3 regions of the Pseudomonas sp. MYb327 genome follow, and region 2 is predicted to be linked to each of the others. Evidence: predicted binding sites of a transcription regulator. Region 2 holds the regulator's gene; each other region holds the start of a gene.
What was found. The regulator sigma-54, encoded in region 2, starts transcription at its own class of promoters, with help from an activator protein. The targets are predictions, from matches to a motif close to ANTGGCATNNANNTTGCTNT.
Positions count from the first base shown of each region.

Region 1: the regulator sigma-54 is predicted to act here: its motif matches at 3,868-3,887, upstream of ABVN21_RS27395 (pilin).
Region 3: the regulator sigma-54 is predicted to act here: its motif matches at 7,221-7,240, upstream of glnA (glutamate--ammonia ligase).

Region 1 covers NZ_CP159258.1:6,037,836-6,047,617, forward strand. Annotated here, with positions in the region: gene ABVN21_RS27365 (energy-coupling factor ABC transporter permease) at 1-463, shown strand, start outside; gene yacG (DNA gyrase inhibitor YacG) at 489-689, opposite strand; gene coaE (dephospho-CoA kinase) at 686-1,309, opposite strand; gene ABVN21_RS27380 (A24 family peptidase) at 1,306-2,178, opposite strand; gene ABVN21_RS27385 (type II secretion system F family protein) at 2,180-3,397, opposite strand; partial or broken gene ABVN21_RS27390 (type IV-A pilus assembly ATPase PilB) at 3,400-3,702, opposite strand; gene ABVN21_RS27395 (pilin) at 3,934-4,353, shown strand; gene ABVN21_RS27400 (BON domain-containing protein) at 4,661-5,014, shown strand; gene ABVN21_RS27405 (DUF748 domain-containing protein) at 5,228-8,182, opposite strand; gene ABVN21_RS27410 (class I SAM-dependent methyltransferase) at 8,276-9,292, opposite strand; gene ABVN21_RS27415 (oxygenase MpaB family protein) at 9,453-9,782, opposite strand, start outside.
Region 2 covers NZ_CP159258.1:4,301,954-4,311,735, reverse strand. Annotated here, with positions in the region: gene pmbA (metalloprotease PmbA) at 1-423, shown strand, start outside; gene ABVN21_RS19520 (FagA protein) at 648-1,055, shown strand; gene ABVN21_RS19515 (class II fumarate hydratase) at 1,036-2,412, shown strand; gene ABVN21_RS19510 (hypothetical protein) at 2,441-2,881, shown strand; gene ABVN21_RS19505 (superoxide dismutase) at 2,883-3,494, shown strand; gene ABVN21_RS19500 (ZIP family metal transporter) at 3,525-4,418, shown strand; gene ABVN21_RS19495 (HPr family phosphocarrier protein) at 4,488-4,763, opposite strand; gene rapZ (RNase adapter RapZ) at 4,779-5,636, opposite strand; gene ptsN (PTS IIA-like nitrogen regulatory protein PtsN) at 5,639-6,103, opposite strand; gene raiA (ribosome-associated translation inhibitor RaiA) at 6,116-6,424, opposite strand; gene ABVN21_RS19475 (RNA polymerase factor sigma-54) at 6,499-7,992, opposite strand; gene lptB (LPS export ABC transporter ATP-binding protein) at 8,177-8,902, opposite strand; gene lptA (lipopolysaccharide transport periplasmic protein LptA) at 8,902-9,450, opposite strand; gene lptC (LPS export ABC transporter periplasmic protein LptC) at 9,437-9,782, opposite strand, start outside.
Region 3 covers NZ_CP159258.1:4,866,064-4,875,845, reverse strand. Annotated here, with positions in the region: gene grxC (glutaredoxin 3) at 1-119, shown strand, start outside; gene secB (protein-export chaperone SecB) at 163-648, shown strand; gene ABVN21_RS21890 (tRNA (cytidine(34)-2'-O)-methyltransferase) at 817-1,272, opposite strand; gene ABVN21_RS21885 (hypothetical protein) at 1,271-1,711, shown strand; gene ntrC (nitrogen regulation protein NR(I)) at 2,229-3,665, opposite strand; gene glnL (nitrogen regulation protein NR(II)) at 3,662-4,747, opposite strand; gene ABVN21_RS21870 (DUF4124 domain-containing protein) at 4,991-5,515, opposite strand; gene glnA (glutamate--ammonia ligase) at 5,720-7,126, opposite strand; gene thiI (tRNA uracil 4-sulfurtransferase ThiI) at 7,455-8,909, shown strand; gene typA (translational GTPase TypA) at 9,049-9,782, shown strand, end outside.

The sequences.
Region 1 (9,782 bases), 1.7 Mb from region 2:
GACGCTGTTGCTGGACTGGCCGCTGGCGATTGTTGGCGGACTGGTGGCGCAAACCGGTCTGATGCTACTGGGGCGTCAGGACTTGTTGGCGATGGGGGTTAACGGCGCGCTGTTGATCGTGCTACCGGTGCTGGTGACCGAGTGCTGCGCGATCCTGGTGGAGCGTGCGCAACCGCGAAATCCCTTTGTGTACATCTTCGTTTCCGGGTTTTTTGCGGCAGCGCTGTCGGCATTGCTGTGCCTGCTGCTGGCGTTGTGGTTGTTGTGGTTCGATGAGCGTTTCGCCATGCCGTACTGGCTGGAAGATTTTGTCGGCTACCTGTGGCTACTGGTTTTTCCGGAAGCCTTTATCAACGGCATGGTGGTCAGCGCGTTGGTGGTGTTCTGCCCGGAATGGCTGGAGACCTTCAATCGCACGCGCTACCTGTCGGCACCGTGGAAAGACGACGATCCCAAGTCTTGATTGAAATCGTCTACGTTCCCTTGAATCAGTGACGCGGATCGAAATCGCCGCTGAACAATTCGTCCTCGGCATCCGGGGCCACCGGGATCTTGTGCTCTTCCGACGCCCAGGCGCCGAGGTCGATCAGTTTGCAACGGTCGGAACAGAACGGCCGGAATTTGCTCTCGGGGCTCCATTCGACGGGGGCGCCGCAGGTCGGGCATTCGACGGTTGGGATCTGGCTCATGACTGGCCTCCAGGCAAAGTTAGGTAATAGTGATGCAGGCGTTCAACCTCGCTGTGCAGCCAGGCGAGGTCGCGATCGTTGATCACCACCTCGTCGGCATGGCTCACGCGATCCTGCCGGCTTGATTGAACCTTGAGGATCGCCTGGACCTGCTCTTCGCTGGTCTGGTCGCGCTGCAGAGTGCGTTCGATCTGTAGCTGTTCCGGGGCATCGATCACCAGCACCCGCTGGGTCATGGCGTACTGCCCGGACTCGATCAGCAGCGGCGAAACCAGAATCGCGTAAGGTGATTTTGCCAGTGCCAGGTGATGAGCGATTTCCTCGGCGATCAGCGGATGCAGCAGGGCTTCGAGCCAGCGGCGTTCATCCGGCACTTCGAAGATCAGCTTGCGCAGTGCGGCGCGGTCCAGTTGCCCGTCGGCCTGCAACACACCAGGGCCGAAGTGCTCGGCGATTTTTGCCAGCGCCGGCCGGCCGGGCTCGACGACCCAGCGCGCGGCGTGATCGGCGTCGACCACATGCACACCGAGATCGATGAAGTGTTGGGCCGCCGCGCTTTTGCCGCTGCCGATGCCGCCGGTCAGGCCGAGAATCCAGGGTTTTTCCACAGGGGTATTCATTTCAAACCGACAAACTGCCAATAGAAGTCGGTTATTTGAACACCCCAGAGCAAGGCAATCCAGCCGGCGATGGCCAGATAGGGGCCGAAGGGGATGGGTGTCGAAGTTTTCGCGTTGCGCAGACGCAGGTAAATCACACCGACCACCGCCCCGACCAAGGACGACAACAGGATGGTCAGCGGCAAGATCTGCCAGCCGCCCCAGGCGCCAAACATGGCCAGCAACTTGAAATCGCCATGGCCCATGCCGTCCTTGCCGGTGATCAGCTTGAACAGCCAGAACACCGACCACAGCGCCATGTAGCCGGCGATAGCGCCCCACAGCGCTTCATGCAATGGCACGAACAAACCGAGGCTGTTGACGATCAACCCCAGCCACATCAGCGGCAGCACCAGTACATCCGGTAGCAGTTGATGCTCTGCGTCGATCAGGCTCATGGCCAGCAGGCCCCAGGTCAGTAGCAGTGCCATGCAGGCTTGCCAGCCGAAACCGAAATGCCAGGCAATGAACGCCGATAACAGGCCGCAGGCCAGTTCGGTCAGAGGGTAGCGTTTTCTGATTGGCGCCTTGCAAGCAGAGCAGCGCCCACGCAGGCATATAAAACTGAGGATGGGAATGTTTTCCCAAGCACGAATCCGATGACCGCAGTTTGGGCATTGGGAATGGGGCAGCATCAGGTTGAAGGTCGGCGGCGGCGTTTCGCTGGACAGCCCGAGAATGTCGTGGGCCTGCACGCGCCACTCGCGTTCGAGCATTTTCGGCAGACGCCAGATCAGCACGTTGAGAAAGCTGCCGACCAGCAGGCCGATCATCCCGGCGATGACGACGAAGGCCAGCGGGTAGTGAGCGAGAATTTCGTTCAAGGGCATGTCAGATCGCTGAGCCAAGTTGGAAGATGGGCAGGTACATCGCAACTACCAGGCCGCCGACAATAACACCCAGCACTACCATGATGAACGGCTCCATCAGGCTGGTGAGGTTATCAACCATATTGTCGACCTCGTCCTCGTAGAAACCCGCGACCTTGTCGAGCATATCGTCGAGGGCGCCTGACTCTTCGCCAATGGCCGTCATCTGAATCGCCATGTTCGGAAAGATTCCGCAAGTGCGCATGGCGAAGTTCAGCTGCATGCCTGTCGAAATGTCCTGCTTGATGCGCAGCACCGCACGCTTGAACACAATGTTGCCGGTGGCACCCGCCACTGATTCCAGGGCTTCAACCAAGGGTACGCCGGCGGCGAAGGTGGTCGACAGCGTTCGCGCATAACGGGCCACGGCGGACTTGTACATCAAAGTGCCCACCAGCGGCAGTTTCAGCAGCCAGATGTCCATCCGGTCGCGAAAAACCTGCGACGTTTTGAAGGCGTGGCGCACAGCGAAGAACCCCACGGTCAGCACGCCAAGCATCAACCACCACCAATCCTGCATGAACCGCGACAGGCCAATCACCATCACCGTGAAGGCGGGCAATTCGGCACCAAACCCTTCGAACACCGACTGGAATTGCGGCACCACTTTGACCAGCAAAATCCCGGTGACGATGATTGCGACGAACACCACCACCAGCGGGTAGGTCATGGCTTTCTTGATCTTGGCCTTTAGGCTTTCGCTCTTTTCCTTGTAGGTGGCCACCCGTTCCAACAGAGTGTCCAGCGCACCCGCCTGCTCGCCGGCATCCACCAGGTTGCAGTACAGCTCGTCGAAGTGTTGCGGTTTTTTACGCAGTGCCGCGGCGAAACTATTCCCCGCCGCGACTTCCTGTTTCACCTCGTCCACCAGCTTGCGCATGGCCGGGTTATCGAAGCCTTCGCCGATGATGTCGAACGACTGCAACAGCGGCACGCCAGCTCTCATCATGGTCGCCATCTGCCGGGTAAACAGTGCAATGTCCTGGGCCTTGATGCGTTTGCCCATGTTGAAAAGCGAGGCGGTTTTCTTGCGAACCCGGCCGGGGTTGATGCCTTGCTTGCGCAATTGCGCTTTGATCAATGCGGGATTCTGGCCCGTCAATTCGCCGGTGATTTTCGTGCCTTTGCGGTCTGTGCCTTCCCAGGCGTACACGCTGATTTTCGCTGCTTTGACCGCCATGTTCAGTCCTTGGTGACCCGGTTGATTTCTTCAAGGCTGGTAATGCCCTGCATGGCTTTGAGCAGGCCGGAAGTGCGCAAGTCGTTGAAGCCGTCCCTGCGCATTTGCTCATCGATTTGCAGTGAGTTGCCTTCAGCCATGATCAGTCGTTGCAAGTCCGGCGTGTTCTTCACCACCTCATAAATCCCCACTCGCCCTTTGTAGCCGCCGTTGCAATGATCGCAACCAACCGGCTCATAGATCGTGAATGTGCCGATGCGTTCCTCGGGGAAGCCTTCCTTGAGCAGTGTCTCGCGAGGGATCTCCAGCGGCACACGACCGGACGCAGACATTTCATGTCTTATAGCCTAGTCAACGGGCGCAACCAAACCAGCGGCGGTGAGGTGACAAAAACTGTCAGATAGTGCGGATCCTGGGGGTAGGAAAGGGCGCTGCTGCCAACGCGCTCCCCGTGAACAGGCCTCGGGAGGCTTGGCATGGGCTGTGCTGCGCCACCACCAGATCATGAGATTTCGACTCATGCACGGAGGCTGTCTATGAACAATCAAAAAGGTTTTACCCTGATCGAGCTGCTAATCGTGGTGGCGATCATCGGGATTCTGGCGACGTTTGCGATCCCGGCTTATTCGAAGTATCAGGCACGGGCCAAGGTGACGGCGGGGCTGGCGGAGATCTCGGCGTTGAAGGTGCCGTTTGAAGACGTGCTGAATCAAGGGACCGATCCAGATCTGACCAAAATTGGCGGTACAGCGACGACCTCCAACTGCACCACGACGGCTTCGGGCAAGGCGGCTGACGGTACGGGCACCATCGCCTGCACGATTCTCAACGCACCGGGTCCTGTATTGAACAAAACCATTACCTTGAACCGTACATCGACGGGCTGGACATGCGACACCGGCGTCGATCAGGACTACGCGCCCAAAGGCTGCACTGGCGTTGTTCCGAAGGTCTGATCCAACGTTTTGTAGCCAGATACCCCGCCCTGCGCGGGGTTTTTTTATTTGACGGATGAAAATCCAATGTAAATGAGAAAGTTTCGAAAATTCATGGCCTTAGGCCTTGTTAAAAACCGGCAACTTGCATGTAGAGAATGTCAAAGTCATGCAATTTGCATGATTTCGAAAATTTGCTGATTTTATAAGTTATTGATTTATAACGATTTATCTGGTGTTTCAAAGTTGGCACAGCGTTCGCAATATCTCTGGTAACCCTGCTGACAAACAACCCAGCAGATTTTCCAGAAAAACAGGAGTTACTCGTATGAAGAAGTTCGCTATTGCTGCCGCTACTGCTACCGCGCTGACCCTGACCATGGCCAATGCTGCATTTGCCCAGACTCAGGCCACACAAGCACCATTGATGGTGGCTACCGGTGAAGTTACCAAAGCCGAAGAAGCCACTTCAGATACCTGGATCACCACCAAAGTCAAAACAGACCTGGTAACCGAGAAAGGCATTCCTGGCACTGACATCAAGGTTGAAACCAACAAAGGTGTGGTTTCCCTGTCTTCCACCGTCGCGGTGACTGACAGTCAAAAAGCCACTGCCGTAGCAATCACCAAGAAAATCAAAGGCGTCAAAGCGGTCTCCGCTGACGGCCTGAAAGCCGAGTAAGGCAAGACTTCTCGCCTGAACCGGGAGAAGGCGCGGTAGACGAGCCGAGTCATACGTCTACCGCATCTGAGGAGTTCATGCGAACGGCCATAAGGATGTGGCCATTACAGGCCCCGGCATTCGTGTCGGGGCCTGTTTTATTGTGGGCTGCATATAACAACTTTGGGAGTGAGCCTGCAGCGGTTACTGTTGATCTGCACCAACCGGTTACCTTCACTCAGCGTCCAGGTGCATTGGCGTAACAACCTTGCCGTCCTTCTCCGCTTCACCCAACTGGGCATCAATGAAGTACACACGGTCATCGGCCAATTGACCCTTGTCGACCAGATAGTCCTTGATGCTGCTGGCTCGCTCCTGACCCAACTCCCGCAACAGCACTTCACTGGAGCTCCAGAACTGGATCACGTCGGCACGCATTTTCGCGGTGCGTTCTTCTTTGCCCAGGTCTTTCCATTCGGCTGGCGGTTGGGTTTTCAGGCGTGTGCGGTAGATCCCTTCCAGCAACGGACCTTTCTCACTGTCAGGCACCTGCAGCAAGTTCGCCTTCGCCGGCACCTTGTCACCGCGGCGCTGGAGCATTTTGTAGTAGTTGTACTGATATTCCCGTTCCAGTCGTTGCTCGGCGATCAGCGGGCCGTCACTGCTCTTGGCCGCGGTGCCTTCGATTTCCAGACGCAGGGCCGGGCGTTCCTTGAGGGCCAGGGACAGCTTGACCAGTGCGGCTTCGGCATCCTTGCTCAGGTCGCTTGAGCCTGGCGCGAAGGACACGGTGCCCAAATCTTCCGATCCACCGCCGGTGACCAGTCCACCAATGAGTTTGAACGGTGCCGCGGCAGCCTTGACGATCAGGTTGCGCAGGGTCTGCCAGACAATCGGCATGACGCTGAACTGCGGATTATTCAGGTCGCCACTCACCGGCAGCTCGATGGAAATCTTGCCGTCGACGTCCTTGAGCAGCGCAATCGCCAGTTTCAGTGGCAGGCTTACGGCGTCCGGGCTATCGACCTTTTCACCCAGTTGCAATTGTTCGACCACCACTTTGTTTTCAGCCTGGAGCTGGCCCTTGGTGATCTTGTAATGCAGGTCGAGATTGAGCCGCCCTTTGCGGATGCGGTATCCGGCGAATTTGCCGGAGTAAGGCGTCAGCGTGGTCAGTTCCACACGTTTGAAACTGGTAGCGATATCGAGGCTGGCCATCGGGTCGAACGGGTTGACCGCGCCCTTGATGGTGACCGGTGCATAGCGGTCGACCTTGCCCTTGACGTCGACGCTGGCCGGTTTCGCCTGACGGCTGTCGATGGTGCCGATCTGCCCGTTGAGTTGTTGCACGGCGGTGGCGAAGTTCGGGGTCAGGCTGAAGTCGGCGAAATTCGCCGAGCCGTCATTGATCGCAATGCCGCCGATGTGGATGACCAGTGGCTTGTCCTTGCTGGCAACGGGTTTCGCACCGGGGGTCTTGGCTGTGGATTCGGGCGGTTGCGGGATCAACAGGTCATCGATGTTCGTGGTGCGGTCATCGTTGATCATGAAGCGCGCATAGGGCTGGAACAGGTTGACCTTGTCGATCGACAGGCTGTCACCGTGTTGATAGTTCAGGCCTTCGACCACCACTTGCTGCCATTTGAGAAAGTCGCGGGTTTTCAGAGTGTCGAGGGTGTGCAACTGATCGACCTGGGCGCGGCCGGTGACAGTCAAAGCCAGCGGTTCGGTGCTTTTCAGGTTGACCGCCAGATCACTGCCAAGCATGCCGCTGCGCAGTTCAAGGCGAATGAATGGATTGATGTAGGACTGGGCGACGCGCAGGTCGATGTCCTTGGTCTGGACGTTGAGTCTGGCGCTGACTGGGGCCAGATTGACCTCGCCATCCGCCGTGAGCTTGCCTTGCTTGCCCACGCCCGTATCGAGTTTGAGCGTGAAGGGCGAGCCATTGAGGCTGTCGAATTTCTGCAAGTCGAGATTCAGCGGACCCAGTTCAAGCGCAACGGCGGGCTGCGCCTTGCGGTCAGCCAGATGCACCTGGTAATCGCGCAGTTGCACATCGTTGAGCAGCACTTGCCAGGGTTTGCTCGGCGCAGCCGGTTCGGGTTTCGGTGAGTCGGCGGCTGCCGGCGTATTGACCGGTTCGGCGTTGGCCTTGGCGGCCGGTTTGGACGGTTGGCTGGCGAACAGTTTTTGCCAGTCGAGTTGGCCATCAGCTTCGAGGGCGGCCCAGGTTTCCAGTTTATGGCTGCGGATCTTGCCGACCACTACCTGCTGCTTGGCCAGGTCAATGGTGGTTTCGCTGACATCGAGTCGCTCAAGTTTCACCAGCGGGCGACCGTCCGGGGCTTTGATGGCGAAGGGCGCCACGCTGACCGCGACATTGCTCAGCAACAGTTCGGTTTTTTCGGCCAGGCTGAGTTTGTAGTCGGTACTGAGGCTCATCACCCCGCTTTCGAGATCCAGGGGCACGGCATCGCGAACATAGGGCCAAAAGGCTTTCATCTTGCCATCGGTAATTTTCAGCTTACCTTCAGAGGCAAACGGGATGAGGCTGAAGTTACCGGTCCAGTCGATTTGTCCGCCATTGGGGCCGATAGCCACCAACTCCATGTTCGCGCTGTCTTCGGGCAGGGTGCTGAGGTGCTTGAGTTCGAAGCCGAGTTTGTCGTAGAGAAATTCGATGGGTTCGCTGGGACGTTCATCCTTGAAGTGCAACGCGCCGCCAGCCAGTTTGATTCGGTCTATGCGCAGCGGGAATGGCTTGGCGTTGGGGTCGGCCGGCGTTGGCTCGCTCACTGGCAGTTTGAACAAACCGAGCAGATTGAGTTTGCCGTCCTTGGGGAAGATGATTTCGGTCTTGGATTTTTCCAGTTCGATGTCGGACAGATGCAGCGCCTTGGTCCAGAGGCTGTCGATCTGCAGGTTGGCGTACAGGCGTTCGAAGCCGATCTGTTCCTTGCCGGGCTCGCCGATGTTCAAGCCCCAAAGGGTCACTTCAAGGCTGAACGGGTTGAGTTCGATCCGTTGGATCGTGGCGGGTGTCGTGGCGTAGTTGGCCAGTTGTTGGTTGGCAACGCGTAACGCGATGCCCGGCAAGATCAGAAAGCCCAGCAGACTGTAGAGAGCCAAAGCAGTCAACAAGGCGCCGATGGCGCGAATCAATCCTTTGTACATGTGTGGCTTCATCTGTCTGAATCGGAGTGCCTTGGAGTATGGCACGCGATTCCGGTTCCGAAGCAATCCGTCGATTGGCGATCTTACAGATTAGTCTGACGCCAATCAGAGCTGCAGGATCAGGGTTTTCAGGGGTGGCTGCTGATCCATCGACGGGAAATCGCCGCCCGGTTTCATCACGGTCCACTCGCGCACCGGGCGGCCAGCTTTCTCGGCACAGCGCAAAACCTGCTCGCGCCAGTCGTCCATACTGACTTTTGCCAGGTTGTTGCAGCAGATCAGCACGCCGTTGTCGGCGGTGGTCAGCAAAGCCGGTTTCAGCAGGCTCTGGTAGTCGCGCAGCAGGTCGACGGTGCCGAAAGCACTCTTGGCCCAGGCCGGCGGATCCAACAGCACCACGTCGTACTGGCGCTGTTCAAGGCGCTGGTAGCTCGGCAGTTTTTGGCCGCGACGCTGGGTGATCGGCAGGCCGGCCATTTGGCGGATCGCCGGGAAATAATCGGACTGGATGAATTGCATGGTCGGTAATTGCGGGTTGAGCAGGCCGTTTTCACGACCGACAGCCAGGTTGCCTTCGGCGAAGTCGAGGTTGCACACCTCGCTGGCGCCCCCCGCCGCAGCACTGAGGCCGACGCCGCAGGTGTAGGCGAACAGGTTCAGCACGCTTTTGTTTTTGCTGTGGTCCTTGACCCAGCCGCGGGTATTGCGCAGGTCAAGGAACAGCAACGGATCCTGCCCGGCGTGACGGCCACGGACCCGATAATTGAGACCCCATTCGTGGCCAACCAGGTCTTGCAACGCGGCTTCGTCGGCACGGTAGACGGTGTCTTCCCGGTCGATGCGCGAGTTGCCGCGGGAGCGGTCGTTGTAGACCAGCAGGGTTTCCAGGCCTAAATGGCTGTTGATCGTTTCGTGCAGGTGCAGCAGGTCCTCGCGTTCCAGCGACTGATGGAAACTTTGCACCATGAGTTGCGGACCGTAACGGTCGATGGTCAGGCCACCGGCGCCTTCCTGGCTGCCATGGAACAGGCGATAGCAATCGGTGCCTTGCTGATGCAGTTCCGCCAGCAGGTCGTGGCGACGTTCGAGGGCGGCGCGCAGCGCCTGAATCAAGGAAGACATGCTGGGCGCCTTGCAGGAGGTAATTTGGCGCGGGAGTTTAACAGCTTGAGAGATGAAGAACCTGTAGGAGCGTGGCTTGCCCGCGATGAACGATAACGCGGTTCATCGGATGCACCTCGGTGTGCCCATCGCGGGCAAGCCACGCTCCTACAAAGATGGATCAGGTCAATAAACCCATCCGCCGCTTGGCCCGCTGCACCGAGCCATTGCGCACCGCCCAGCGCAGCATTGGCGCGCTGCGATTGACGCTGGCGCGGATCAGTTTGCGTTGCAGCGGCCCTTGGCTCACGCCGAGCATGTCACTGGCCCAGTCCGGCAGCAGGTCGATTCCGGCCTGCATCATCAGACCTCCAAAAGGTTTGGCCAAACGGCTGGGGGAGGGGGCGTTCAACAACAGCCGCAACACTTCACGACTGCGCGCGTCGCACAGCAGTTGCGGACGAATGCGCTCAAGATAATCGGAAATTTCCTGCCGTGAGCGCGGCACGTC
Region 2 (9,782 bases):
CTGGCAACCTACGCCAAACCGTTCGTCGAAAAAGGTGAGTTGGTGTCCTACATTCTTGGCACCTACTCGGGTCGCAAACTCGGCATGCCGAGCACCGCCAACGCTGGCGGCGTGCACAACCTGTTCGTCACCCATGGTGACGAAGACCAGGCTGCCCTGCTGCATCGCATGGGACGCGGCTTGCTGGTAACCGAATTGATGGGGCAGGGCCTGAATATGGTTACCGGCGACTACTCCCGAGGCGCGGCGGGTTACTGGGTGGAGAACGGCGAGATCCAGTTCGCGGTCCAGGAAGTGACCATCGCGGGCAATATGCGCGACATGTTCAAGCAGATCGTTGCCGTGGGGAATGATTTGGAATTGCGCAGCAACATTCGCACAGGTTCGGTGCTTATCGAGCGGATGACGGTGGCGGGTAGCTAAGCTTTCCGCTGCACAAAAAGGCGCGCCACCCATCGGGTGACGCGCCTTTTTTCATGTCTGTCGCAAAGTTTTTGTAGGAGCCCGGCTTGCCGGCGATGGCGATTTTACAGCCGCCATCGCCGGCAAGCCGGGCTCCTACAGAAGGATCAGAGCTTTTCGGTACTCTTGTTTTGGTTCTCATTATCATCTAATAATAAATCTCATTACCGAATGAGCCCCGGATTATGAGTTCTGCCTTGCACGAGCAGCCCTACCTCGAAAGCTGGCGCTGGATGAGCCGCCAGATCCGTTGCGCGATGAATCCCGACGAGCCGCGCCTGATCGAACATTACCTCGCTGAAGGCCGGTATCTGGCCTGCTGCACGGCTAGCTCTCCCTGGACCATTGCTGAAACCTCTTTGCGCCTGCTGCTCGACACCGCCGCCGATGTCGCACTGCCCTGGCACTGGCGCACGTACTGCCTCGACCAGGCATGGCGCCCACTGCGCGAACTGGAACGCCTCTCTCTGTGTAAATGCCGCCTCAAGCGCTGGCAGAGCTACACCTGGCAATTGGCAACCTGCGAGTTGCAACCCTCGATTCCTCTCATAGAACTGGTGCAAGGATTTTCAGATGACCAAGACACGTATTGAGCGCGACAGCATGGGCGAGCTTCACGTCCCGGAAGACGCCCTCTGCGGCGCACAGACTCAACGTGCGGTGGATAACTTTCCGATCAGCGGCAAGACAATGCCGGTGCATTTCATCCGCGCGTTGATCCTGGCCAAGGCGGCCGCTGCCCGCGCCAACATCGACCTCAACCAGATCAGCGAGTCCCAGGGCAAAGCCATCGTCGATGCAGCGCTAGGCTTGCTTGAGGGGGACTTCATGCAGCACTTCCCGGTGGATATCTTCCAGACCGGCTCGGGCACCAGTTCCAACATGAACGCCAATGAAGTGATCGCCACCCTGGCCAGCCGCTTGCTCGGTGAGCCGGTGAACCCCAACGACCACGTCAACTGCGGTCAAAGCAGCAACGACATCATCCCCACCACCATCCACGTCAGTGCCGCACTGGCGTTGCACGAGCAGCTGCTACCGGCCCTGACAGGGTTGGTCCAAGTGATCGAGCGCAAGGCTGAACAGGTCCATCACCACGTTAAAACCGGTCGCACGCACTTGATGGATGCGATGCCAGTGCGCATGAGCCAGGTGCTCAATGGTTGGGCGCACCAGCTCAAAGCCAACATCGGCCATCTGCAGGATCTGCAACCCAGTCTGCAATCCTTGGCGCAGGGCGGCACGGCGGTGGGGACGGGGGTTAATGCGCATCCGGAATTCGCTGCGCGATTCAGTCAGCAACTAAGCAAGTTGACTCACGTGCAGTTCACGCCGGGCAAGGATCTGTTTGCGCTGATCGGCTCCCAGGACACCGCCGTCGCTGTGTCTGGGCAGCTTAAGGCTACCGCCGTATCGCTGATGAAAATCGCCAACGACCTGCGCTGGATGAACTCCGGTCCTTTGGCCGGCCTGGGCGAGATCGAGCTCGAAGCCCTGCAACCGGGCTCTTCGATCATGCCTGGCAAGGTCAATCCGGTGATCCCGGAAGCCACCGCCATGGTCGCCGCCCAAGTAATCGGCAATGACACGGTGATCACCATTGCCGGCCAGTCGGGCAATTTCGAACTGAACGTGATGCTGCCGATCATCGCCCAAAATCTGCTGAGTAGCATCGAATTGCTGACCAATTCCAGCCGCCTATTGGGCGAAAAGGCCATCGCCAGCTTCAAGGTCAACGAAGACCGCATCAAGGAAGCGTTGTCACGCAACCCGATTCTGGTGACCGCTCTCAACCCGATCATTGGCTACCAGAAAGCCGCCGAAATCGCCAAGAAGGCCTATCAACAAGGTCGTCCGGTGATCGACGTGGCGCTGGAACACACCGAGCTGACACGCAGCCAACTGGAAGAGTTGCTCAACCCGGAAAAACTCACCGCAGGCGGCGTGTAAAACGCCGCTGCCGCTTTGGAGGCTCACCATGGAGCACTGGAAACGCACGATCGAAAGAGCCAACCGCTTTTTCATGCTGGGTGAACTGGTCGATGCCCGCGAGGCTTACTTGCAGGCATTGGCCCTGGCCCAGGTGTTGTTCGAGCGCTGGGCGGATGCCGATGAAGCGGTGGCGGTCTGCGTGATTTCCCACCATAACCTGGCGGATTTGCATTTGCGTCTGAACCAGCCGGAGGAGAGCGCCGAGTATCTGTGCGCTATCCATCAGCGGTTGTTGCAGACCATGCAGGATCCGCGACTGGCACCGGCCCTGCGTGAAGCCGCGATGCGCCAGAGCAGCAAAACCTATGTCGAACTGCTGAATTTCATCAGCGAACACGGTGAATACCCGCGAACTCATCGTTTGCTGCACGTCGATGCCGCCGCGCCGTCACAACCTGCCGCGCCTCACCATCATGGAGTTCATTGAAATGGCTTTTACCTTGCCTGCCTTGCCGTACGCCTACGACGCCCTGGAACCGCATATCGATGCCCAGACCATGGAGATTCACTACACCAAGCACCATCAGACCTACATCAACAACCTCAACGCCGCCGTTGAAGGCACCGAATTTGCTGAATGGCCGGTGGAAAAACTGGTAGCTGCCGTGCAGCAGTTGCCAGAGAAACTCCGCGCTGCCGTGATCAACCAGGGCGGCGGGCATGCCAACCATTCGTTGTTCTGGGAAGTCATGACACCTGGCGGTGGCGGTAAACCGGAAGGCGCACTGGCTGCGGCCATCAATGAGCAACTGGGCGGTCTGGACAGCTTCAAAGAAGCGTTCACCAAGGCTGCGCTGACCCGCTTCGGCAGCGGTTGGGCCTGGCTGAGCGTCACGCCGCAAAAGACCTTAATCGTGGAAAGCAGCGGCAACCAGGACAGCCCGTTGATGAACGGCAATACGCCGATCCTCGGTCTGGATGTCTGGGAACACGCCTACTACCTTCAGTATCAGAACCGTCGCCCGGAATACATCAGCGCGTTTTATAACGTGATCAATTGGCCAGAAGTCGCGGCGCGCTATCAGGCTGCGCTGATTTAAGTCTTCTACAAAAACAATCCAAGGCTGACTATGGGCACTGAAACACTGGCGATCGGAAGTGGACGAATGTTTCGTTATGCATTTGGATCGCTGTTACTGCTGGCGGGTATGAGCTTGCTGGTTGCACACGGGCTGGAATGGCTGGATCTCGAACCGAAGCTGTCGCGAGCGTTACAGGGCGGTGCGATTTGCGCACTCGGCACCGCGCTCGGAGCGGTGCCGGTGCTGGTGGTCCGGCGCATGCCCGAGGCACTCAGCGATACGCTGCTGGGGTTTGGTGCGGGTGTGATGCTGGCGGCGACCGCGTTTTCGCTAATCGTGCCGGGCATTGCTGCGGCGGAAAACCTTGGCATGACCCCGTGGGCAGCCAGCAGCCTGATCTGTTTTGGCATCATGCTCGGCGCGTTCGGTCTGTTTCTGGTCGACCTCAAGGTCTCGGGGGCTTCACCGGAAATGCTCGTCGGCACCCCTGAGCACCCGGTGATTGCGCCGCGAATCTGGCTGTTCGTGTTCGCAATCATTGCCCACAACATTCCCGAAGGCATGGCGATCGGTGTATCGGCCGGCGGTGGAATGCCTGATGCTGACAGTTTGGCGATGGGTATTGCCTTGCAGGATGTTCCGGAAGGACTGGTGATTGCGTTGGTGCTGGCCGGGGCAGGGATGTCACGCTTCAAGGCATTCCTGATCGGTGCGGCTTCCGGTTTGGTCGAGCCCGTGTTCGCTCTGTTGTGCGCCTGGCTGGTGAGCCTGGCCGAACTGTTGTTGCCGTTGGGATTGGCAATGGCGGCGGGAGCGATGCTCTTGGTGGTGACCCACGAAGTCATTCCCGAGTCGCGCCGACACGGCCACGAAAAGCTTGCCAGTCTTGGGTTGTTGATCGGGTTTTGTTTGATGATGGTGATGGATACGGCGTTGGCCTGAACCGGGCGCTAATAGCTGAAGGAACATCTTGTGGCGAGGGAGCAAGCTCCCTCACCACAGAAGCGGGGGTTACTCGCCTTCGTCGAAGTAGTTATTGATCAACTTCACCAGCGCATCCAGCGCTTCCTGAGCCTGCTCGCCTTCCGTGCTCAAATGGATTTTGGTGCCCTTGCCGGCGGCGAGCATCATCATGGCCATGATGCTTTTACCGTCGACTGCGGTCTCTGGCGTGCGTCCAACCCTGATCGTGCAATCCTTGAACTGCCCGGCAACGCCAACGAATTTTGCAGAAGCGCGAGCGTGCAGGCCCAGCTTGTTGATGATTTCAATTTCCAGAGCAGGCATCGCGGTGTGAATCCTTTAGCTGAGGTCGCGGTGGCGAACCTGGACGTTCTTCAGGGATTGTTGCAGGGTCTTGGCCAAACGTTCGGTCAGGTAGACGGAGCGGTGGTGACCGCCAGTGCAGCCAATGGCAATAGTGACGTAGGCGCGGTTGCTGGCGGCAAAGCGGGGCAACCATTTGAGCAAATAGGTAGATATGTCCTGATACATCTCTTCGACATCCGGCTGTGCCGCCAGGTAATCGGCAACCGGTTGATCGAGTCCGGACTGCTCACGAAGCTCAGGCTTCCAATAAGGGTTCGGCAGGCAACGCACATCGAACACCAGATCAGCGTCTACCGGCATGCCACGCTTGAATCCGAACGACTCCACCAGGAACGCGGTTCCCGGCTCCGGCTGGTTCAACAATCGCAGCTTGATCGTGTCGCGCAGCTGATACAGGTTCAGGCTGGTGGTATTTATCTTGAGATCGGCGAGGTCGGCAATCGGTCCGAGCAAGGTGCTCTCAACGTTGATCGCTTCGGCCAGCGATCGGTTGGCGTTGCTCAATGGGTGACGACGACGGGTTTCCGAAAAACGCTTGAGCAGCGTTTCCTCGTCGGCATCCAGGTACAGGACATCGCACTGGATATGCCGGCTGCGGACTTCTTCCAGCAGGTCGGGAAAGCGTGTCAGATGGCTCGGCAAGTTACGCGCATCGATGGACACGGCAACCAGCGGCTGGGACAGCTCAGTGTGAATCAGTGCGCGCTCGGCCAATTCCGGCAGCAACCCGGCAGGCAGGTTGTCGATGCAGTAGTAGCCGTTGTCCTCGAGAACATCGAGGGCGGTGCTTTTACCCGAGCCGGAACGGCCACTGACGATGATCAAACGCATGGTTACGGCCCGTTTTGCTCGTCCAGGACAACCTGATACAAGGCTTCATTGCTCGGGGCGCTGCGCAGTTTTTCGCGCACTTCCTTGCGGTCGAGCATGCTGGCGATCTGGCGCAAAAGCTCCAGGTGCGCATCGGTAGCGGCCTGGGGGACCAGCAATACGAACAGCAGGTCAACCGGGGCGCCGTCGATGGCGTCGAAATCGATTGGGGCGTCCAGGTGCATAAGGGCACTGATGGGCGAATCGCAGCCCTTCAGGCGGCAGTGAGGAATAGCGATGCCGTTACCAAAACCGGTAGATCCGAGTTTTTCACGGGCAATCAAAGCCTCGAAGACATCTTGCATCTCCAGATCCGGCACTTCGCGATGGATGAGGTTGGCAATTTGTTCGAGGGCTTTCTTTTTACTGCCGCCCGGCACGTTCACCAGGGAACGGCCGGGGGTCAGGATGCTTTCAAGTCGGATCATGGGTTGGGAGTGTTAACGACCGGTAGCGCCCTGGAGGAGGCTCTGGGTCTTTTCCTTATGCTTTTTGAGTTGTTTATCAAGCTTGTCGGTGAGTGCGTCGATCGCCGCATACATGTCGGTATGTTCCGCGTTGGCGACAACTTCATTCCCGGGAATATGCAGCGTGGCTTCGATTTTCTGCTTCAACTTTTCGACCGTCATCGTGACCTGCACGTTGGTGATCTTGTCGAAATGTCGCTCCAATCGTTCGAGTTTTTCGCCGATGTAGGTGCGAAGAGGTTCGGTCACTTCCAGTTGGTGTCCACTGATGTTGACTTGCATACAGCTTCTCCTTCGTTGCCAGTGCATAAAGCGGCAGATCAGATGATCTGCCACTGGAACGCTGTGGCGTGGCTCTACATCAACCGCTTGCGTTCGCTCGAAGGCGCGATCCCGAGGGATTCGCGGTACTTGGCGACGGTGCGGCGAGCCACCTGAATGCCTTGTGCCTCCAGTAAACCAGCGATCTTGCTGTCACTCAACGGCTTTTTCTGATTTTCCGCGGCAACCAGTTTTTTGATGATTGCGCGGATCGCCGTGGACGAGCATTCGCCGCCTTCGGAGGTGCTGACGTGGCTGGAGAAAAAGTATTTCAGCTCATATATGCCCCGCGGGGTATGCATGAACTTCTGCGTGGTCACCCGCGAGATCGTCGACTCGTGCATGCCCACCGCCTCGGCGATGTCATGCAGGACCAACGGTTTCATCGCTTCGTCGCCGTACTCCAGGAAGCCGCGCTGATGCTCGACAATCTGGGTGGCTACCTTCATCAGGGTTTCGTTGCGGCTTTGCAGGCTCTTGATGAACCAGCGGGCTTCTTGCAGCTGGTTGCGCATGAACGTGTTGTCGGCGCTGGTATCGGCGCGGCGGACGAATCCGGCGTACTGGGCGTTGACCCGCAAGCGTGGCACCGACTCCTGATTGAGCTCCACCAGCCAGCGTTCGTTGTCCTTGCGCACGATGACGTCGGGAACGACGTACTCGGCTTCAGTGGACTCGATTTGCGAACCTGGACGCGGATTGAGGCTCTGGACCAGTTCGATGACCTGGCGCAGTTCATCTTCCTTGAGCTTCATGCGGCGCATCAGCTGGCTGTAGTCGCGGCTGCCGAGCAGATCGATGTAGTCGGTGACCAGACGCTTTGCTTCAGCAAGCCAAGGGGTCTTGGCGGGCAGCTGGCGCAATTGCAGCAGCAGGCATTCGCCCAGGTTGCGGGCGCCGATGCCGGCAGGTTCGAATTGCTGGATGCGGTGCAGAACGGCTTCGATTTCGTCGAGTTCGATGTCCAGCTCTGGATCGAACGCTTCGAGGATTTCCTCTAGCGTCTCGTCAAGGTAGCCCTGATTGTTGATGCAGTCGATCAGGGTCACGGCGATCAGGCGATCGGTGTCGGACATCGGCGCCAGGTTCAATTGCCAGAGCAGGTGGCTTTGCAGGCTTTCACCGGCGGAAGTACGGGTGGTGAAATCCCACTCGTCGTCATCGTTGCTCGGCAGGCTGCTGGCGCTGGTCTGGTAGACATCTTCCCAGGCGGTATCGACGGGCAGTTCATTGGGGATGCGCTCGTTCCAGTCGCCTTCCTCGAGGTTATCCACCGTCGGGGCGCTTTCCTGGTAGGAGGGCTCCTGAATGTCGCTGTTGGGCTTCAGTTCGGCATTGTCAGCCAAGGGGTCGGTGTTGTCGAAGTCGTCGCCTTCTTCCTGGCGTTCGAGCATCGGATTGGACTCCAGGGCCTCCTGGATTTCCTGTTGCAGATCCAGGGTCGACAATTGGAGCAGGCGGATGGCCTGTTGCAGCTGCGGTGTCATCGTCAGCTGCTGGCCCATTCTCAAGACTAGCGATGGTTTCATGGCAGGGGCTTAACACCTTATTCGCCGGCGCACATGCGCCATCCACTACAGGGCGCCGGAGCGCCAAACATAAGCAAATTATATGCCCGAAACTGCAGCGTTTGCCTAGAGCGCTGTAACAATAAAAAAATGTTGATTTTTTATCGAGACAAGCGCTTTGGCGACCTGCCAGACACCTCAGCGCTTACAGGCGGAACTCATGGCCCAAGTACACTTCCTTGACCAGGTCGTTGGCCAGGATGGTTTCAGAGTCGCCTTCGGCGATCAGTTGGCCATCGTTGACGATATAGGCGGTTTCGCAGATATCCAGGGTTTCACGGACGTTGTGGTCAGTGATCAGCACGCCAATGCCCTTGGCCTTGAGGTGGTAGATGATCTGTTTGATGTCACCCACCGAAATCGGGTCCACGCCAGCGAAGGGTTCGTCGAGCAGGATGAACTTCGGGTTAGTGGCCAGTGCCCGGGCGATTTCCACGCGGCGACGTTCGCCACCGGACAGGCTCATGCCGAGGTTGTCGCGGATATGGCTGATGTGGAATTCCTGCAACAGGCTTTCCAGTTCTTTGCGACGACCGGCCTTGTCGAGTTCCTTGCGGGTCTCGAGGATCGCCATGATGTTATCGGCTACCGAGAGTTTGCGGAAGATCGAGGCTTCTTGCGGCAGATAGCCGATGCCGGCCTTTGCACGGCCATGCATCGGCTGATGGCTGACATCCAGGTCGTCGATCAGGACGCGGCCCTGATCGGCCTGTACCAGGCCCACGATCATGTAGAAACAAGTGGTCTTGCCGGCGCCGTTGGGACCAAGCAGGCCGACGATCTGACCGCTGTCGATGGACAGGCTGACGTCACGCACGACCTGACGGCTCTTGTAGCTCTTGGCCAGATGCTGAGCTTTCAGAGTTGCCATTACTGGGCCTTTTGCTCGTCGGTTTTCTTTTTCGGCTGGATCACCATGTCGATGCGCGGACGCGACTCGGTCACCTTGCTGCCGGTAGCGCGACCGGCGCTGGCGAGCTTTTTCTCGGTGTCGTAGACGATTTTCTCGCCTTGGGTGACGTTGTCGTCCTTATCGATGACCTTGGCGCGGTCAATCAGCACGACACGATTTTGCTTGGCGAGATACTGGATGGTCACACCCCAGCCCTGCACGGGCTTGGTGTCTCCAGCGGTTTGCAGTTGCTCGAAGTAGGCCAGGTTGCCCACCGAGGTCACCACGTCGATGTCGCCATCGGCGGCACGGGTCATGGTCACTTTGTTGCCGGTGACCTTCATCGAGCCCTGGGTGATGATCACGTCGCCGGTATAGGTGGCAACACCGTTCTTGTCGTCCAGTTGGGCGTCGTCGGCCTGAATGCGGATTGGCTGCTGCTGATCGTTCGGCAGAGCCCAGGCGCTCACGCTTCCCAGTGCTGCGCCCAGACTGAGCAAAATAGGGAGGGTTTTAACGAGCCTCATACTGTCCTCTTACGTTCGATAGCAGGTGTATCCTGCTTTCTTTCAAATACGCTTTCATTCCGTTACCAGTCGATACGCCGCCAGCGCCGTCGATTCTAACGGGTTGCTCGGTCTGCGCATATTGCTGTTGCGGGAACACCGTCATGCGAGTGGTGGTGATCAGGGTCCTGCGATTTTTTTCGTCGAAACGCGTGATGCGTACCGAGTCAATCAATTCAACCTGCGTACCGTCCGGATTGACTTCACCCTTTTCGCTCTGGACGTGCCATGGGAACTCGGTACCACGGAACATGTTCAGGTCGGGGTTGGTCAGCAACGTCACTTCGGTTGCC
Region 3 (9,782 bases), 560 kb from region 2:
AGAAGGCCGGACGCACGTCCGTGCCGCAGATCTGGATCGGCAGCACCCACGTGGGTGGTTGTGATGATTTGTTCGCCCTGGAACGCGCCGGCAAGCTCGACGCGATGCTCAAGGCCTGAATTCCGTACCCTATAAAAGACCCAAGATCAGAAAGGATCTGAGATGACTGACCAACAGAACACTGCAGCTAGCGAAGAAGAAACCGCACCGCAATTCTCCTTGCAGCGCATCTACGTACGTGACTTGTCCTTCGAAGCCCCGAAAAGCCCGGCAATCTTCCGCCAGCAGTGGGAGCCGAGCGTCGGTCTGGATCTGAACACTCGTCAAAAGCCTCTGGAAAACGATTTCCATGAAGTCGTGCTGACCCTGTCGGTGACCGTGAAGAACGGTGACGAAGTGGCCTTCATCGCTGAAGTGCAACAGGCCGGTATCTTCCTGATCAAGAACCTCGACGACGCTTCGATGAGCCACACCCTTGGCGCGTTCTGCCCGAACATCCTGTTCCCGTACGCTCGTGAAGCGCTGGACAGCCTGGTGACCCGTGGCTCGTTCCCGGCCCTGATGCTGGCGCCGGTGAACTTCGACGCGCTGTACGCGCAAGAGCTGCAACGCATGCAAGCGGCCGGCGAGACTCCGACCGTTCAATAAAAGCTTCGTTTGCCCCATGGAAAAAGCGCCGTCAAAGGCGCTTTTTTCATGGGGCAAATGAAAACCTGTAGGAGCTGGCTTGCCAGCCACGGCGTCGTAACATTCGATATCTGTATTAGCAGTTACTCCGCTATCGCTGGCAAGCCAGTTCCTACAAAGTCGGTGGTGTTATTTGAAGTCGTTCTGGCGCCAGGCCTCGTAAACGGCCACCGCGACCGTGTTCGACAGGTTCAGGCTGCGGCAGCCCTCGCGCATCGGCAATCGCAAGCGTTGTCCGGCGGGCAGGGCGTCCAGCACGTCGGCCGGCAAGCCACGGCTTTCCGGACCGAACAGGAACGCGTCGCCCTCAACGAAACTGGCGTCATGGAACGGCCGCGAGCCCTTGGTGGTGAAGGCGAACACCCGTGGATGACCGAGGCTTTCCAGGCAGCTGGCCAGGTCCGCGTGGCGTTGCAGGGTGGCATATTCGTGATAGTCGAGGCCGGCCCGGCGCAGGCGCTTGTCGTCCATCTCGAAGCCCAGCGGTTCGATCAAATGCAGGTGGCAGCCACTGTTGGCGCACAGCCTGATAACGTTGCCGGTATTCGGCGGAATTTCTGGTTGGAAAAGGATGACGTGAAACATGCACGGCTCCGAAGGTAAAGATGAGCGGCATTCTACGCCGCAAGCGGACCCTCGTTCGAAACTATTCCCGCGCGTAATGGGATCGCTGGCGATTGTCGGGGTGATGGTGGGGCTGATGATCGGTCGCTTGACCACCCCGGCCCCCACCCAGTTGCAGCAGATCGAGGTGACGGACGGCGGTCTGGTGGTGTGGTTCAACAACGAACCCAAGACTCACGGCGAAATCGTGGAAGGCAGTATTGCGCTGTTGTTCGAAGCTGAGGGCAAGGCGCAAAAAGGTCAGCTCAGGCTCAACGGCAAGGACGTGAACTGGCGAACGCGATTGAGTGACGGGGGATTGTTGCTGTCGCTGGTAGCGGCCCGCCCGCTGCAAGGCGACTGGGCCGGTAGCGAGGTCGATGACCGCTGGCGGCTGGAGATCCATCTCCGAGAGCAATAAAAGAGGGAATCCCCGGCCTGCCTGTACCAAGGTTCCCGAAACGGGAGGGTTCGCGCATCGCGGCGTGAACCCGGTGTAAAGAAGGAATCCCCGGCCTGCCTGTACCAAGGACCCCAAAACGGGAGGGCTCGTCGCTAGTGCGGTGTGAGCCCGGTGTAAAGAGGGGAGTCCCCGGCCTGCCTGTACCAAGGTCCCCGAAACTGGGTAGTGAACTGAATCACTGAAAGGACTATTGCAGGGGGCATGCCAGAATTTAATAAATGGAAATAAAAAGTCGTTTCGATACGCCGAAAGCCCCGTAAATCGGGGCTTTCGCGTTTTTTCGATAAGGGTTCGGATACGAACGCAGTTGGGGTTTCGGATCAGTTGGCGTGCGCGATTGCGGTTCACGGTGCATTGCGGCGGTGCATTGATCCCCTAAAAGCATCGCGGGCAAGCCGCTCCCACAGATGCAATATCTGTAGGAGCGGGCTTGCCCGCGATTGGATCTAACATTCAGCGATGGGCCAGGGGATGCTTAACCCTCATCCCCCTCATCATCATCCCCGCCATCAACCTTCATCCCCAATTCCTTGATCTTGCGAGTCAGGGTATTACGCCCCCAACCCAACAAGACGGCGGCATCGCGGCGGCGGCCGGCAGTGTGCTTCAGGGCGGTCTCGATCATGATCCGCTCAAACGCGGGCACAGCGCTGTCGAGCAAGCTCGACTGACCACGCGCCAGTGCCTGGTCGGCCCATTGGCGCAGCGCTTGTTCCCAGTTGGTCACCGGAGCCGAGTCTTGCGGCAGGTTCAGCAGTTCTGGCGGTAAGTCGCCGATATGCACTTCGCGCCCCGAAGCCATCACCGTGATCCAGCGGCAGGTGTTCTCCAGCTGACGCACGTTGCCGGGCCAAGGGAGGTTTTTCAGGTATTCCTCGGTTTCGCTTTTCAGTAGCTTCGGCTCGACGGCCAGCTCCTGCGCGGCGCGGCTGAGGAAATGCTTGGCCAGGGTCGGAATGTCTTCACGACGGTCCGACAGGCGCGGGATGTGGATGCGGATCACGTTGAGGCGGTGGAACAAGTCCTCACGGAATTTCCCGGCATGCACCAGGGTTTCAAGGTTCTGGTGCGTTGCAGCGATAATCCGTACATCGACCTTGACCGGCACGTGGCCGCCGACGCGATAGAACTCGCCATCGGCTAGAACCCGCAGCAGGCGGGTCTGAGTGTCGGCCGGCATGTCGCCGATTTCATCGAGGAACAGCGTGCCGCCGTCAGCCTGCTCAAAGCGGCCGCGACGCAGGTTGGCCGCGCCGGTGAACGCACCTTTTTCGTGGCCAAACAGTTCGGATTCCATCAGGTCTTTGGGGATCGCCGCCATGTTCAGCGCAATGAATGGCGAAGCCGCGCGCGGGCTGTGACGGTGCAGGGCGTGGGCCACCAGTTCTTTACCGGTCCCGGATTCGCCGTTGATCAGCACGGTGATGTTGGAATGGCTCAAGCGCCCGATGGCGCGAAACACTTCCTGCATCGCCGGCGCTTCACCGATGATTTCCGGGGTGCGAGTCAGGGCAACCGGGACTTCCAGGCCTTGCTGTTCCTGAGCGTGTTGGTTGGCGCGCTTGACCAGGGAAACCGCTTCGTCGACATCGAACGGCTTGGGAAGATATTCGAACGCACCACCCTGATAGGACGCGACAGCGCTGTCCAGATCGGAATGCGCCGTCATGATGATCACTGGCAGCCGTGGGTGTTGCTCGCGAATCCGCGCCAGAAGGTCCAGGCCGCTGGCGCCGGGCATGCGGATGTCGGAGATGATCACGTCCGGTTGCTGGCGCGCCAGGCGGCTCATCACGCCATCGGCGCTGTCGAAGCTTTGTGTGGTCATGCCTTCTTGCTGCAAGGCTTTTTCCAGGACCCAACGGATAGAACGGTCGTCATCGACGATCCACACGGTTTCACTACGGCTCATGTCGATGTGGCTCCTTGTTCCAGTGGCAGAAAGATCGAGAAAGTGGTGTGGCCTGGGTGGCTGTCACATTCGATCAGGCCCTGGTGCTGGCTGATGATGTTCTGGGTGATGGCCAGGCCGAGCCCGGTACCGTCCGGACGTCCGCTGACCATGGGAAAGAAGATGGTTTCCTGGAGTTCCGCCGGAATGCCTGGACCGTTGTCGATGATTTCAATCTTGGTCACCAGGCGATGACGCACGTGGCCAATGGTGAACTGACGCATGGCGCGGGTGCGCAAACTGATGCGACCCAGGCGCAACTCGTTCTGGCTGCTGATGGCCTGCATCGCATTGCGCACGATATTCAGGACTGCCTGGATCATTTGCTCGCGATCGATCAGGACGTCGGGAATGCTTGGGTCATAGTCACGCACCAATGTAATGCAGCCTTGGCTTTCCGCCTCGACCAGGTGGCAGACGCGTTCCAATACCTCGTGGATGTTGCACATCGCCAGCGACGGCAGCTTGTTGGAGCCGAGCATGCGGTCCACCAGATTTCTCAGGCGGTCGGCTTCTTCGATGATGACGTTGGTGTAGTCGCGCAGGCTTTCCTCCGGCAACTCACGGGCCAGCAATTGCGCTGCGCCGCGAATCCCGCCCAGGGGGTTCTTGATTTCATGGGCCAGGCCGCGCACCAGCATCTTGCTGGTTTCCTGCTTCGACAGTTGCGCTTCTTCCTTGGTGATGCGCAGCAAGCGGTCACGGGGATGGACTTCGAGCAGCAGCATTGTCTTGCCATCGCTCAGGATTGGCGTGACTGCGTAATCGACCGTCAAAGTCTGGCCGGTGAGGGCGGTGAGCATCGCTTCACGCTTGGTGAACGGGTGCGCCTGCTGAACCGCCTGACGCAAGGAATTCAGGGCCTCGGTGGATTCGGTGAATAACTCGCTGATGAATTGCCCATGGCTGCGCTGGCCGCTGATAGCCAGAAGCATCTCCGCCGCCGGGTTCATGTACTCGAGTCGCAATTCGGCATCGAGCAGGATGGTCGCGGTGGTGAGGTTGTCGAGAAGCAAGCGGTGCAGTGCGTCGCTAATGGTCATCGGGACCTCTTTTGGAGCAGGGCGGCGCGCAGGAAAAAAGCGCTGATGCGGGGAAAATGCAAAAACCAAACCAAGGCTCCGAAAAGAAGCGTTAAACCCCTGAAACGGGCGTATGACGCTCGATTGCGTGGCGTACTGTCGGCTTGTGCGGGTACTTTCGAACCAAAATGGGCTGCGCTGTGAGCGCAGTGCAACTAATCGCACCAATATAGTGCGCAACGAACTTCTTTCCAGGGCGCGCGATCAGCGCCCTGGTATTCGATGTTTTCGCACCCGTTGCACGGTAAACGTGACTGTCGAGCTCTGCTGTACCAAGGTTTCGCCGTCAATCACCTGCACCGCCAGGCTGTGTTCCCCGCGATCGATGTTCACCAATTGGAGGATTGGTACGTTGCTTGGCTGGCCGTAAGGTTGACCGTCCAGTAACAGTCTCAACAGATGCGGGCCCTGCAGGCGCGGCTTGATGAGCACGTTGACGTTGAAGGTGCCGTTGTTGGCGCGAAGGGCTTCAGTGGTGGGCAGGCCGGTGAGCTCCAGTACCTCGTAGGCGGCTTGGGGCTGCTCAATTGGCTTGGATTGAATCTTGGGCGCAGGAGGCGCCTGGGGCTCGATCCTGTTCAGGGGCGGTAGTTCGACGGGCTGCGCGGTCACTCCATCAGGTGGTTGATTACTGTAGGCCGTGTTGCCATCGGCGTCGGTGTACTTGTAGATCTGCGCTGAAGCAGGCAGTGCGATCAGCAACAAGATGAAGAGAAAAACGCGACCCATGAAATCGACCAGAAGCGAAAGCGATGCTTAGCAGCATAGGTCAGAGGTGGTGGTAGGCCCAAGTCGCTAAACATCTGGGCATGATTTACGTGGTTTCCCAAACACCACAAATCCCGTGTAGGAGCCATTAAATTACGGGCAGAAAAAAAGGCCTCCTGAAAGGGAGGCCTCTCTTGTCACGCCGCTTGCGCAGGCGCTACCGGATTAGCAGCTGTAGTACAGCTCGTATTCCAGTGGGTGTACGAAGGTACGTACCTTGATTTCTTCTTCGCTTTTCAGAGCGATGTAAGCATCGATGAAGTCGTCGGAGAACACGCCGCCTTTGGTCAGGAACGCACGACCTTTGTCCAGCTCTTCCAGGGCTTCTTTCAGGCTGCCGCAAACTTGTGGGATCTCTTTCGCCTCTTCAGGCGGCAGGTCGTACAGGTTTTTGTCAGCTGCGTCGCCAGGGTGAATCTTGTTCTGGATGCCGTCCAGGCCAGCCATCAACAGTGCGGCGAAGCACAGGTATGGGTTGGCTGCTGGATCCGGGAAGCGAGCTTCGATACGGCGGGCTTTAGGGCTCGACACGTAAGGAATGCGGATCGAAGCGGAACGGTTGCGAGCCGAGTAGGCCAGCATTACTGGCGCTTCGAAGCCTGGAACCAGACGCTTGTACGAGTTGGTCGCCGGGTTGGTGAAGCCGTTCAGGGCCTTACCGTGCTTGATGATGCCGCCGATGAAGTACAGAGCGGTATCGGACAGGCCGGCATAGCCTTCGCCTGCGAAGGTGTTCTTGCCATCTTTCCAGATGGACATGTGAACGTGCATACCCGAGCCGTTGTCGCCGTACAGAGGCTTAGGCATGAAGGTCGCGGTGCGGCCGTAAGCGTCAGCTACGTTGTGTACAACGTATTTCAGGGTTTGGGTTTCGTCGGCTTTCTTCACCAGGGTGTTGAACTTGACGCCGATTTCGTTCTGGCCGGCAGTTGCCACTTCGTGGTGGTGAACTTCGACGGTCAGGCCCATTTCTTCCAGTGCGTTGCACATGGAGGTACGGATTTCGTGGTCATGGTCGAACGGTGGAACCGGGAAGTAGCCGCCTTTGACGCCTGGACGGTGGCCCTTGTTGCCGCCTTCGATGTCCTGGTCGGACATCCAGGAGCCTTGTTCGGAGTAGATCTTGAACATGGAGCCGGAGATGTCGGACTTGAACTTCACTTGGTCAAAGATGAAGAACTCTGGCTCTGGACCAGCGAATACGGTGTCACCGATGCCGGTGGATTTCAGGTGCTCTTCGGCGCGCTTGGCGATCGCACGTGGGTCGCGGTCGTAGCCTTGCATGCTCGAAGGTTCGATGATGTCGCAGACCAGGATCAGGGTCGGCTCTTCGGTGAACGGATCCAGGACAGCAGTGGAGTCGTCCGGCATCAGGATCATGTCGGAGGCTTCGATGCCTTTCCAGCCAGCGATGGAGGAGCCGTCGAACATTTTGCCGACTTCAAAGAAGTCGTCATCCAGCGCGTCGCGAGCCGGCATGGTCACGTGGTGCTGAGTGCCCTTGGTGTCTGTGAAGCGCAGATCAATCCACTTGACGTCATGATCTTTGATGAGTTGAACCGACTTCGACATAGTGTCCTCCGGGTGGATTAGGGCTGGTAGTGGATGCCCTTAAATGTTTGTGATGCCGGCGCGAATACTCTGCCAAGGCAACCTGCCTCACAAGGGAGCAAATTGCATGCCAGTGCCCCACCATGGGTTTTTTGCCCCAAATTCACGCTTATAGAGCAGCAAAGCGATTTAAAGCAGGAAAACACGCTCCTTAATGTGGCGTTAAAAACGCAAAGTGATCCGTTTTGGTGCATGCAAAACCTTCTGCACATTAACTGGTTAAACCTTGAGCAATTTCCGCTATAATCCGCGCCCCCCTTTTTCGGCTGGCCCAGCGCGCGCTGTTTTCATGAAACTAATCGTAAAAGTCTTTCCCGAGATCACCATCAAGAGCCGCCCGGTACGGATGCGTTTCATCCGTCAGTTGGCCAAGAACATCCGTGCCGTGCTCCGCGATCTGGACCCGGCTGTGGTGGTGAACGGCGTGTGGGACAACCTCGAGCTGGAAACCCGCATCAGCGATCCCAAGGCGTTGAAAGAGATGGGCGATCGTCTGAGCTGTATGCCGGGCGTCGCGCACTTCCTGCAAATCGATGAATACCCGCTGGGCGATTTCGACGACATAGTCGAGAAGTGCAAACAGCACTACGGTGATGCACTGGCCGGGAAAATTTTTTCGGTACGCTGCAAGCGCGCCGGCAAGCACCCATTCAGCTCGATAGACATCGAGAAATACGTCGGCAGCCAGTTGCGTCGTCAGTGCGGTGCCGCCGGGATTGACCTGAAAAAGCCTGAAATCGAAGTTCGCATCGAAGTTCGCGACCAACGGTTGTTCGTCATCCACAGCCAGCACAACGGCATCGGCGGTTATCCGCTGGGAGCCCTGGAGCAGACGCTTGTGTTGATGTCCGGCGGCTTCGATTCCACCGTCGCGGCCTACCAGATCATGCGCCGTGGCCTGATGGCCCATTTCTGCTTCTTTAACTTGGGCGGACGGGCCCACGAGCTGGGCGTGATGGAAGTTGCGCACTTCATCTGGAAGAAGTACGGCAGCTCCCAACGCGTGCTATTTGTCAGTGTGCCGTTCGAGGAAGTGCTCGGAGAAATTCTCGGCAAAGTCGATAACAGTCATATGGGCGTAGTATTGAAGCGTATGATGTTGCGCGCTGCGTCCCAAATCGCCGATCGACTGCACATTGATGCGCTGGTGACTGGTGAGGCGATCTCCCAGGTTTCGAGCCAGACATTGCCGAACCTGTCCGTGATCGACTGCGTGACCGACAAGCTGGTGCTGCGTCCGCTGATCGCCAGCCACAAGCAGGACATTATCGATACGGCCAACGAAATCGGCACCGCCGACTTCGCCAAGCACATGCCGGAATACTGCGGGGTCATTTCGGTGAACCCCAAGACCGCTGCAAAACGCCATCGCGTGGAGCACGAAGAGAAAGAATTCGACATGGCAGTCCTTGAGCGTGCGCTCGAGAACGCCAAATTGGTACCGATCGATCGCGTGATCGATGAACTGGGCCAGGACGTACAGATTGAAGAAGTCAGCGATGCGCTGGCCGGTCAGATCGTTATCGACATCCGTCACCCGGATGCCGCTGAAGATGACCCGCTGGAGCTCGCTGGTATCGAGGTACAGACGATGCCGTTTTATGCACTGAACGCTCGTTTCAAGGAACTGGACCCTACTCGCCAGTACCTGCTGTATTGCGACAAAGGCGTGATGAGTCGCCTGCATGCCCACCATTTGCTCAGTGAGGGGCATGCCAATGTGCGCGTTTATCGACCGAGCTAAGTGCCCGGGGCTGTTTGCCTGTGGCCTGCGTCACCGGCCCCCCGATGCCACCGTCAAGCTGTAACGGCTTTTACGGACGCTACTGTTAATCGCTGCCAAGACTTGTCAGCACACCGAATCCTCTGATCGAGATACACAAGTGATCGAAAATCTACGCAACATCGCCATCATTGCTCACGTTGACCATGGTAAAACCACCCTGGTAGACAAACTCCTGCGTCAATCCGGCACCCTGGAGCGCAACGAGCTCAACGACGAGCGCGTGATGGACTCCAACGACCAGGAAAAAGAGCGCGGTATTACCATTCTGGCTAAAAACACCGCCATCAACTGGAACGGCTACCACATCAACATCGTGGACACCCCGGGCCACGCCGACTTCGGCGGCGAAGTTGAACGCGTAATGTCGATGGTTGACTCCGTTCTGCTGCTGGTTGACGCTCAAGACGGCCCTATGCCGCAAACCCGTTTCGTGACCAAGAAGGCTTTCGAAGCCGGCCTGCGTCCAATCGTGTGCATCAACAAGGTTGACCGTCCAGGCGCGCGTCCGGACTGGGTTCTGGACCAGATCTTCGACCTGTTCGACAACCTGGGTGCCACCGAAGAACAACTGGACTTCAAAGTCGTCTACGCCTCGGCCCTGAACGGTATTGCCGGTCTGGACCACAATGAAATGGCTGAAGACATGACCCCGCTGTACCAGTCGATCGTCGACAACGTACCAGCGCCGGCTGTTGACCGTGACGGTCCGTTCCAGATGCAGATCTCCGCACTGGACTACAACAGCTTCCTGGGTGTTATCGGTGTTGGCCGTATCGCCCGTGGTCGCATCAAGCCGAACTCCCCGGTTGTCGCTATCGGCGCCGACGGCAA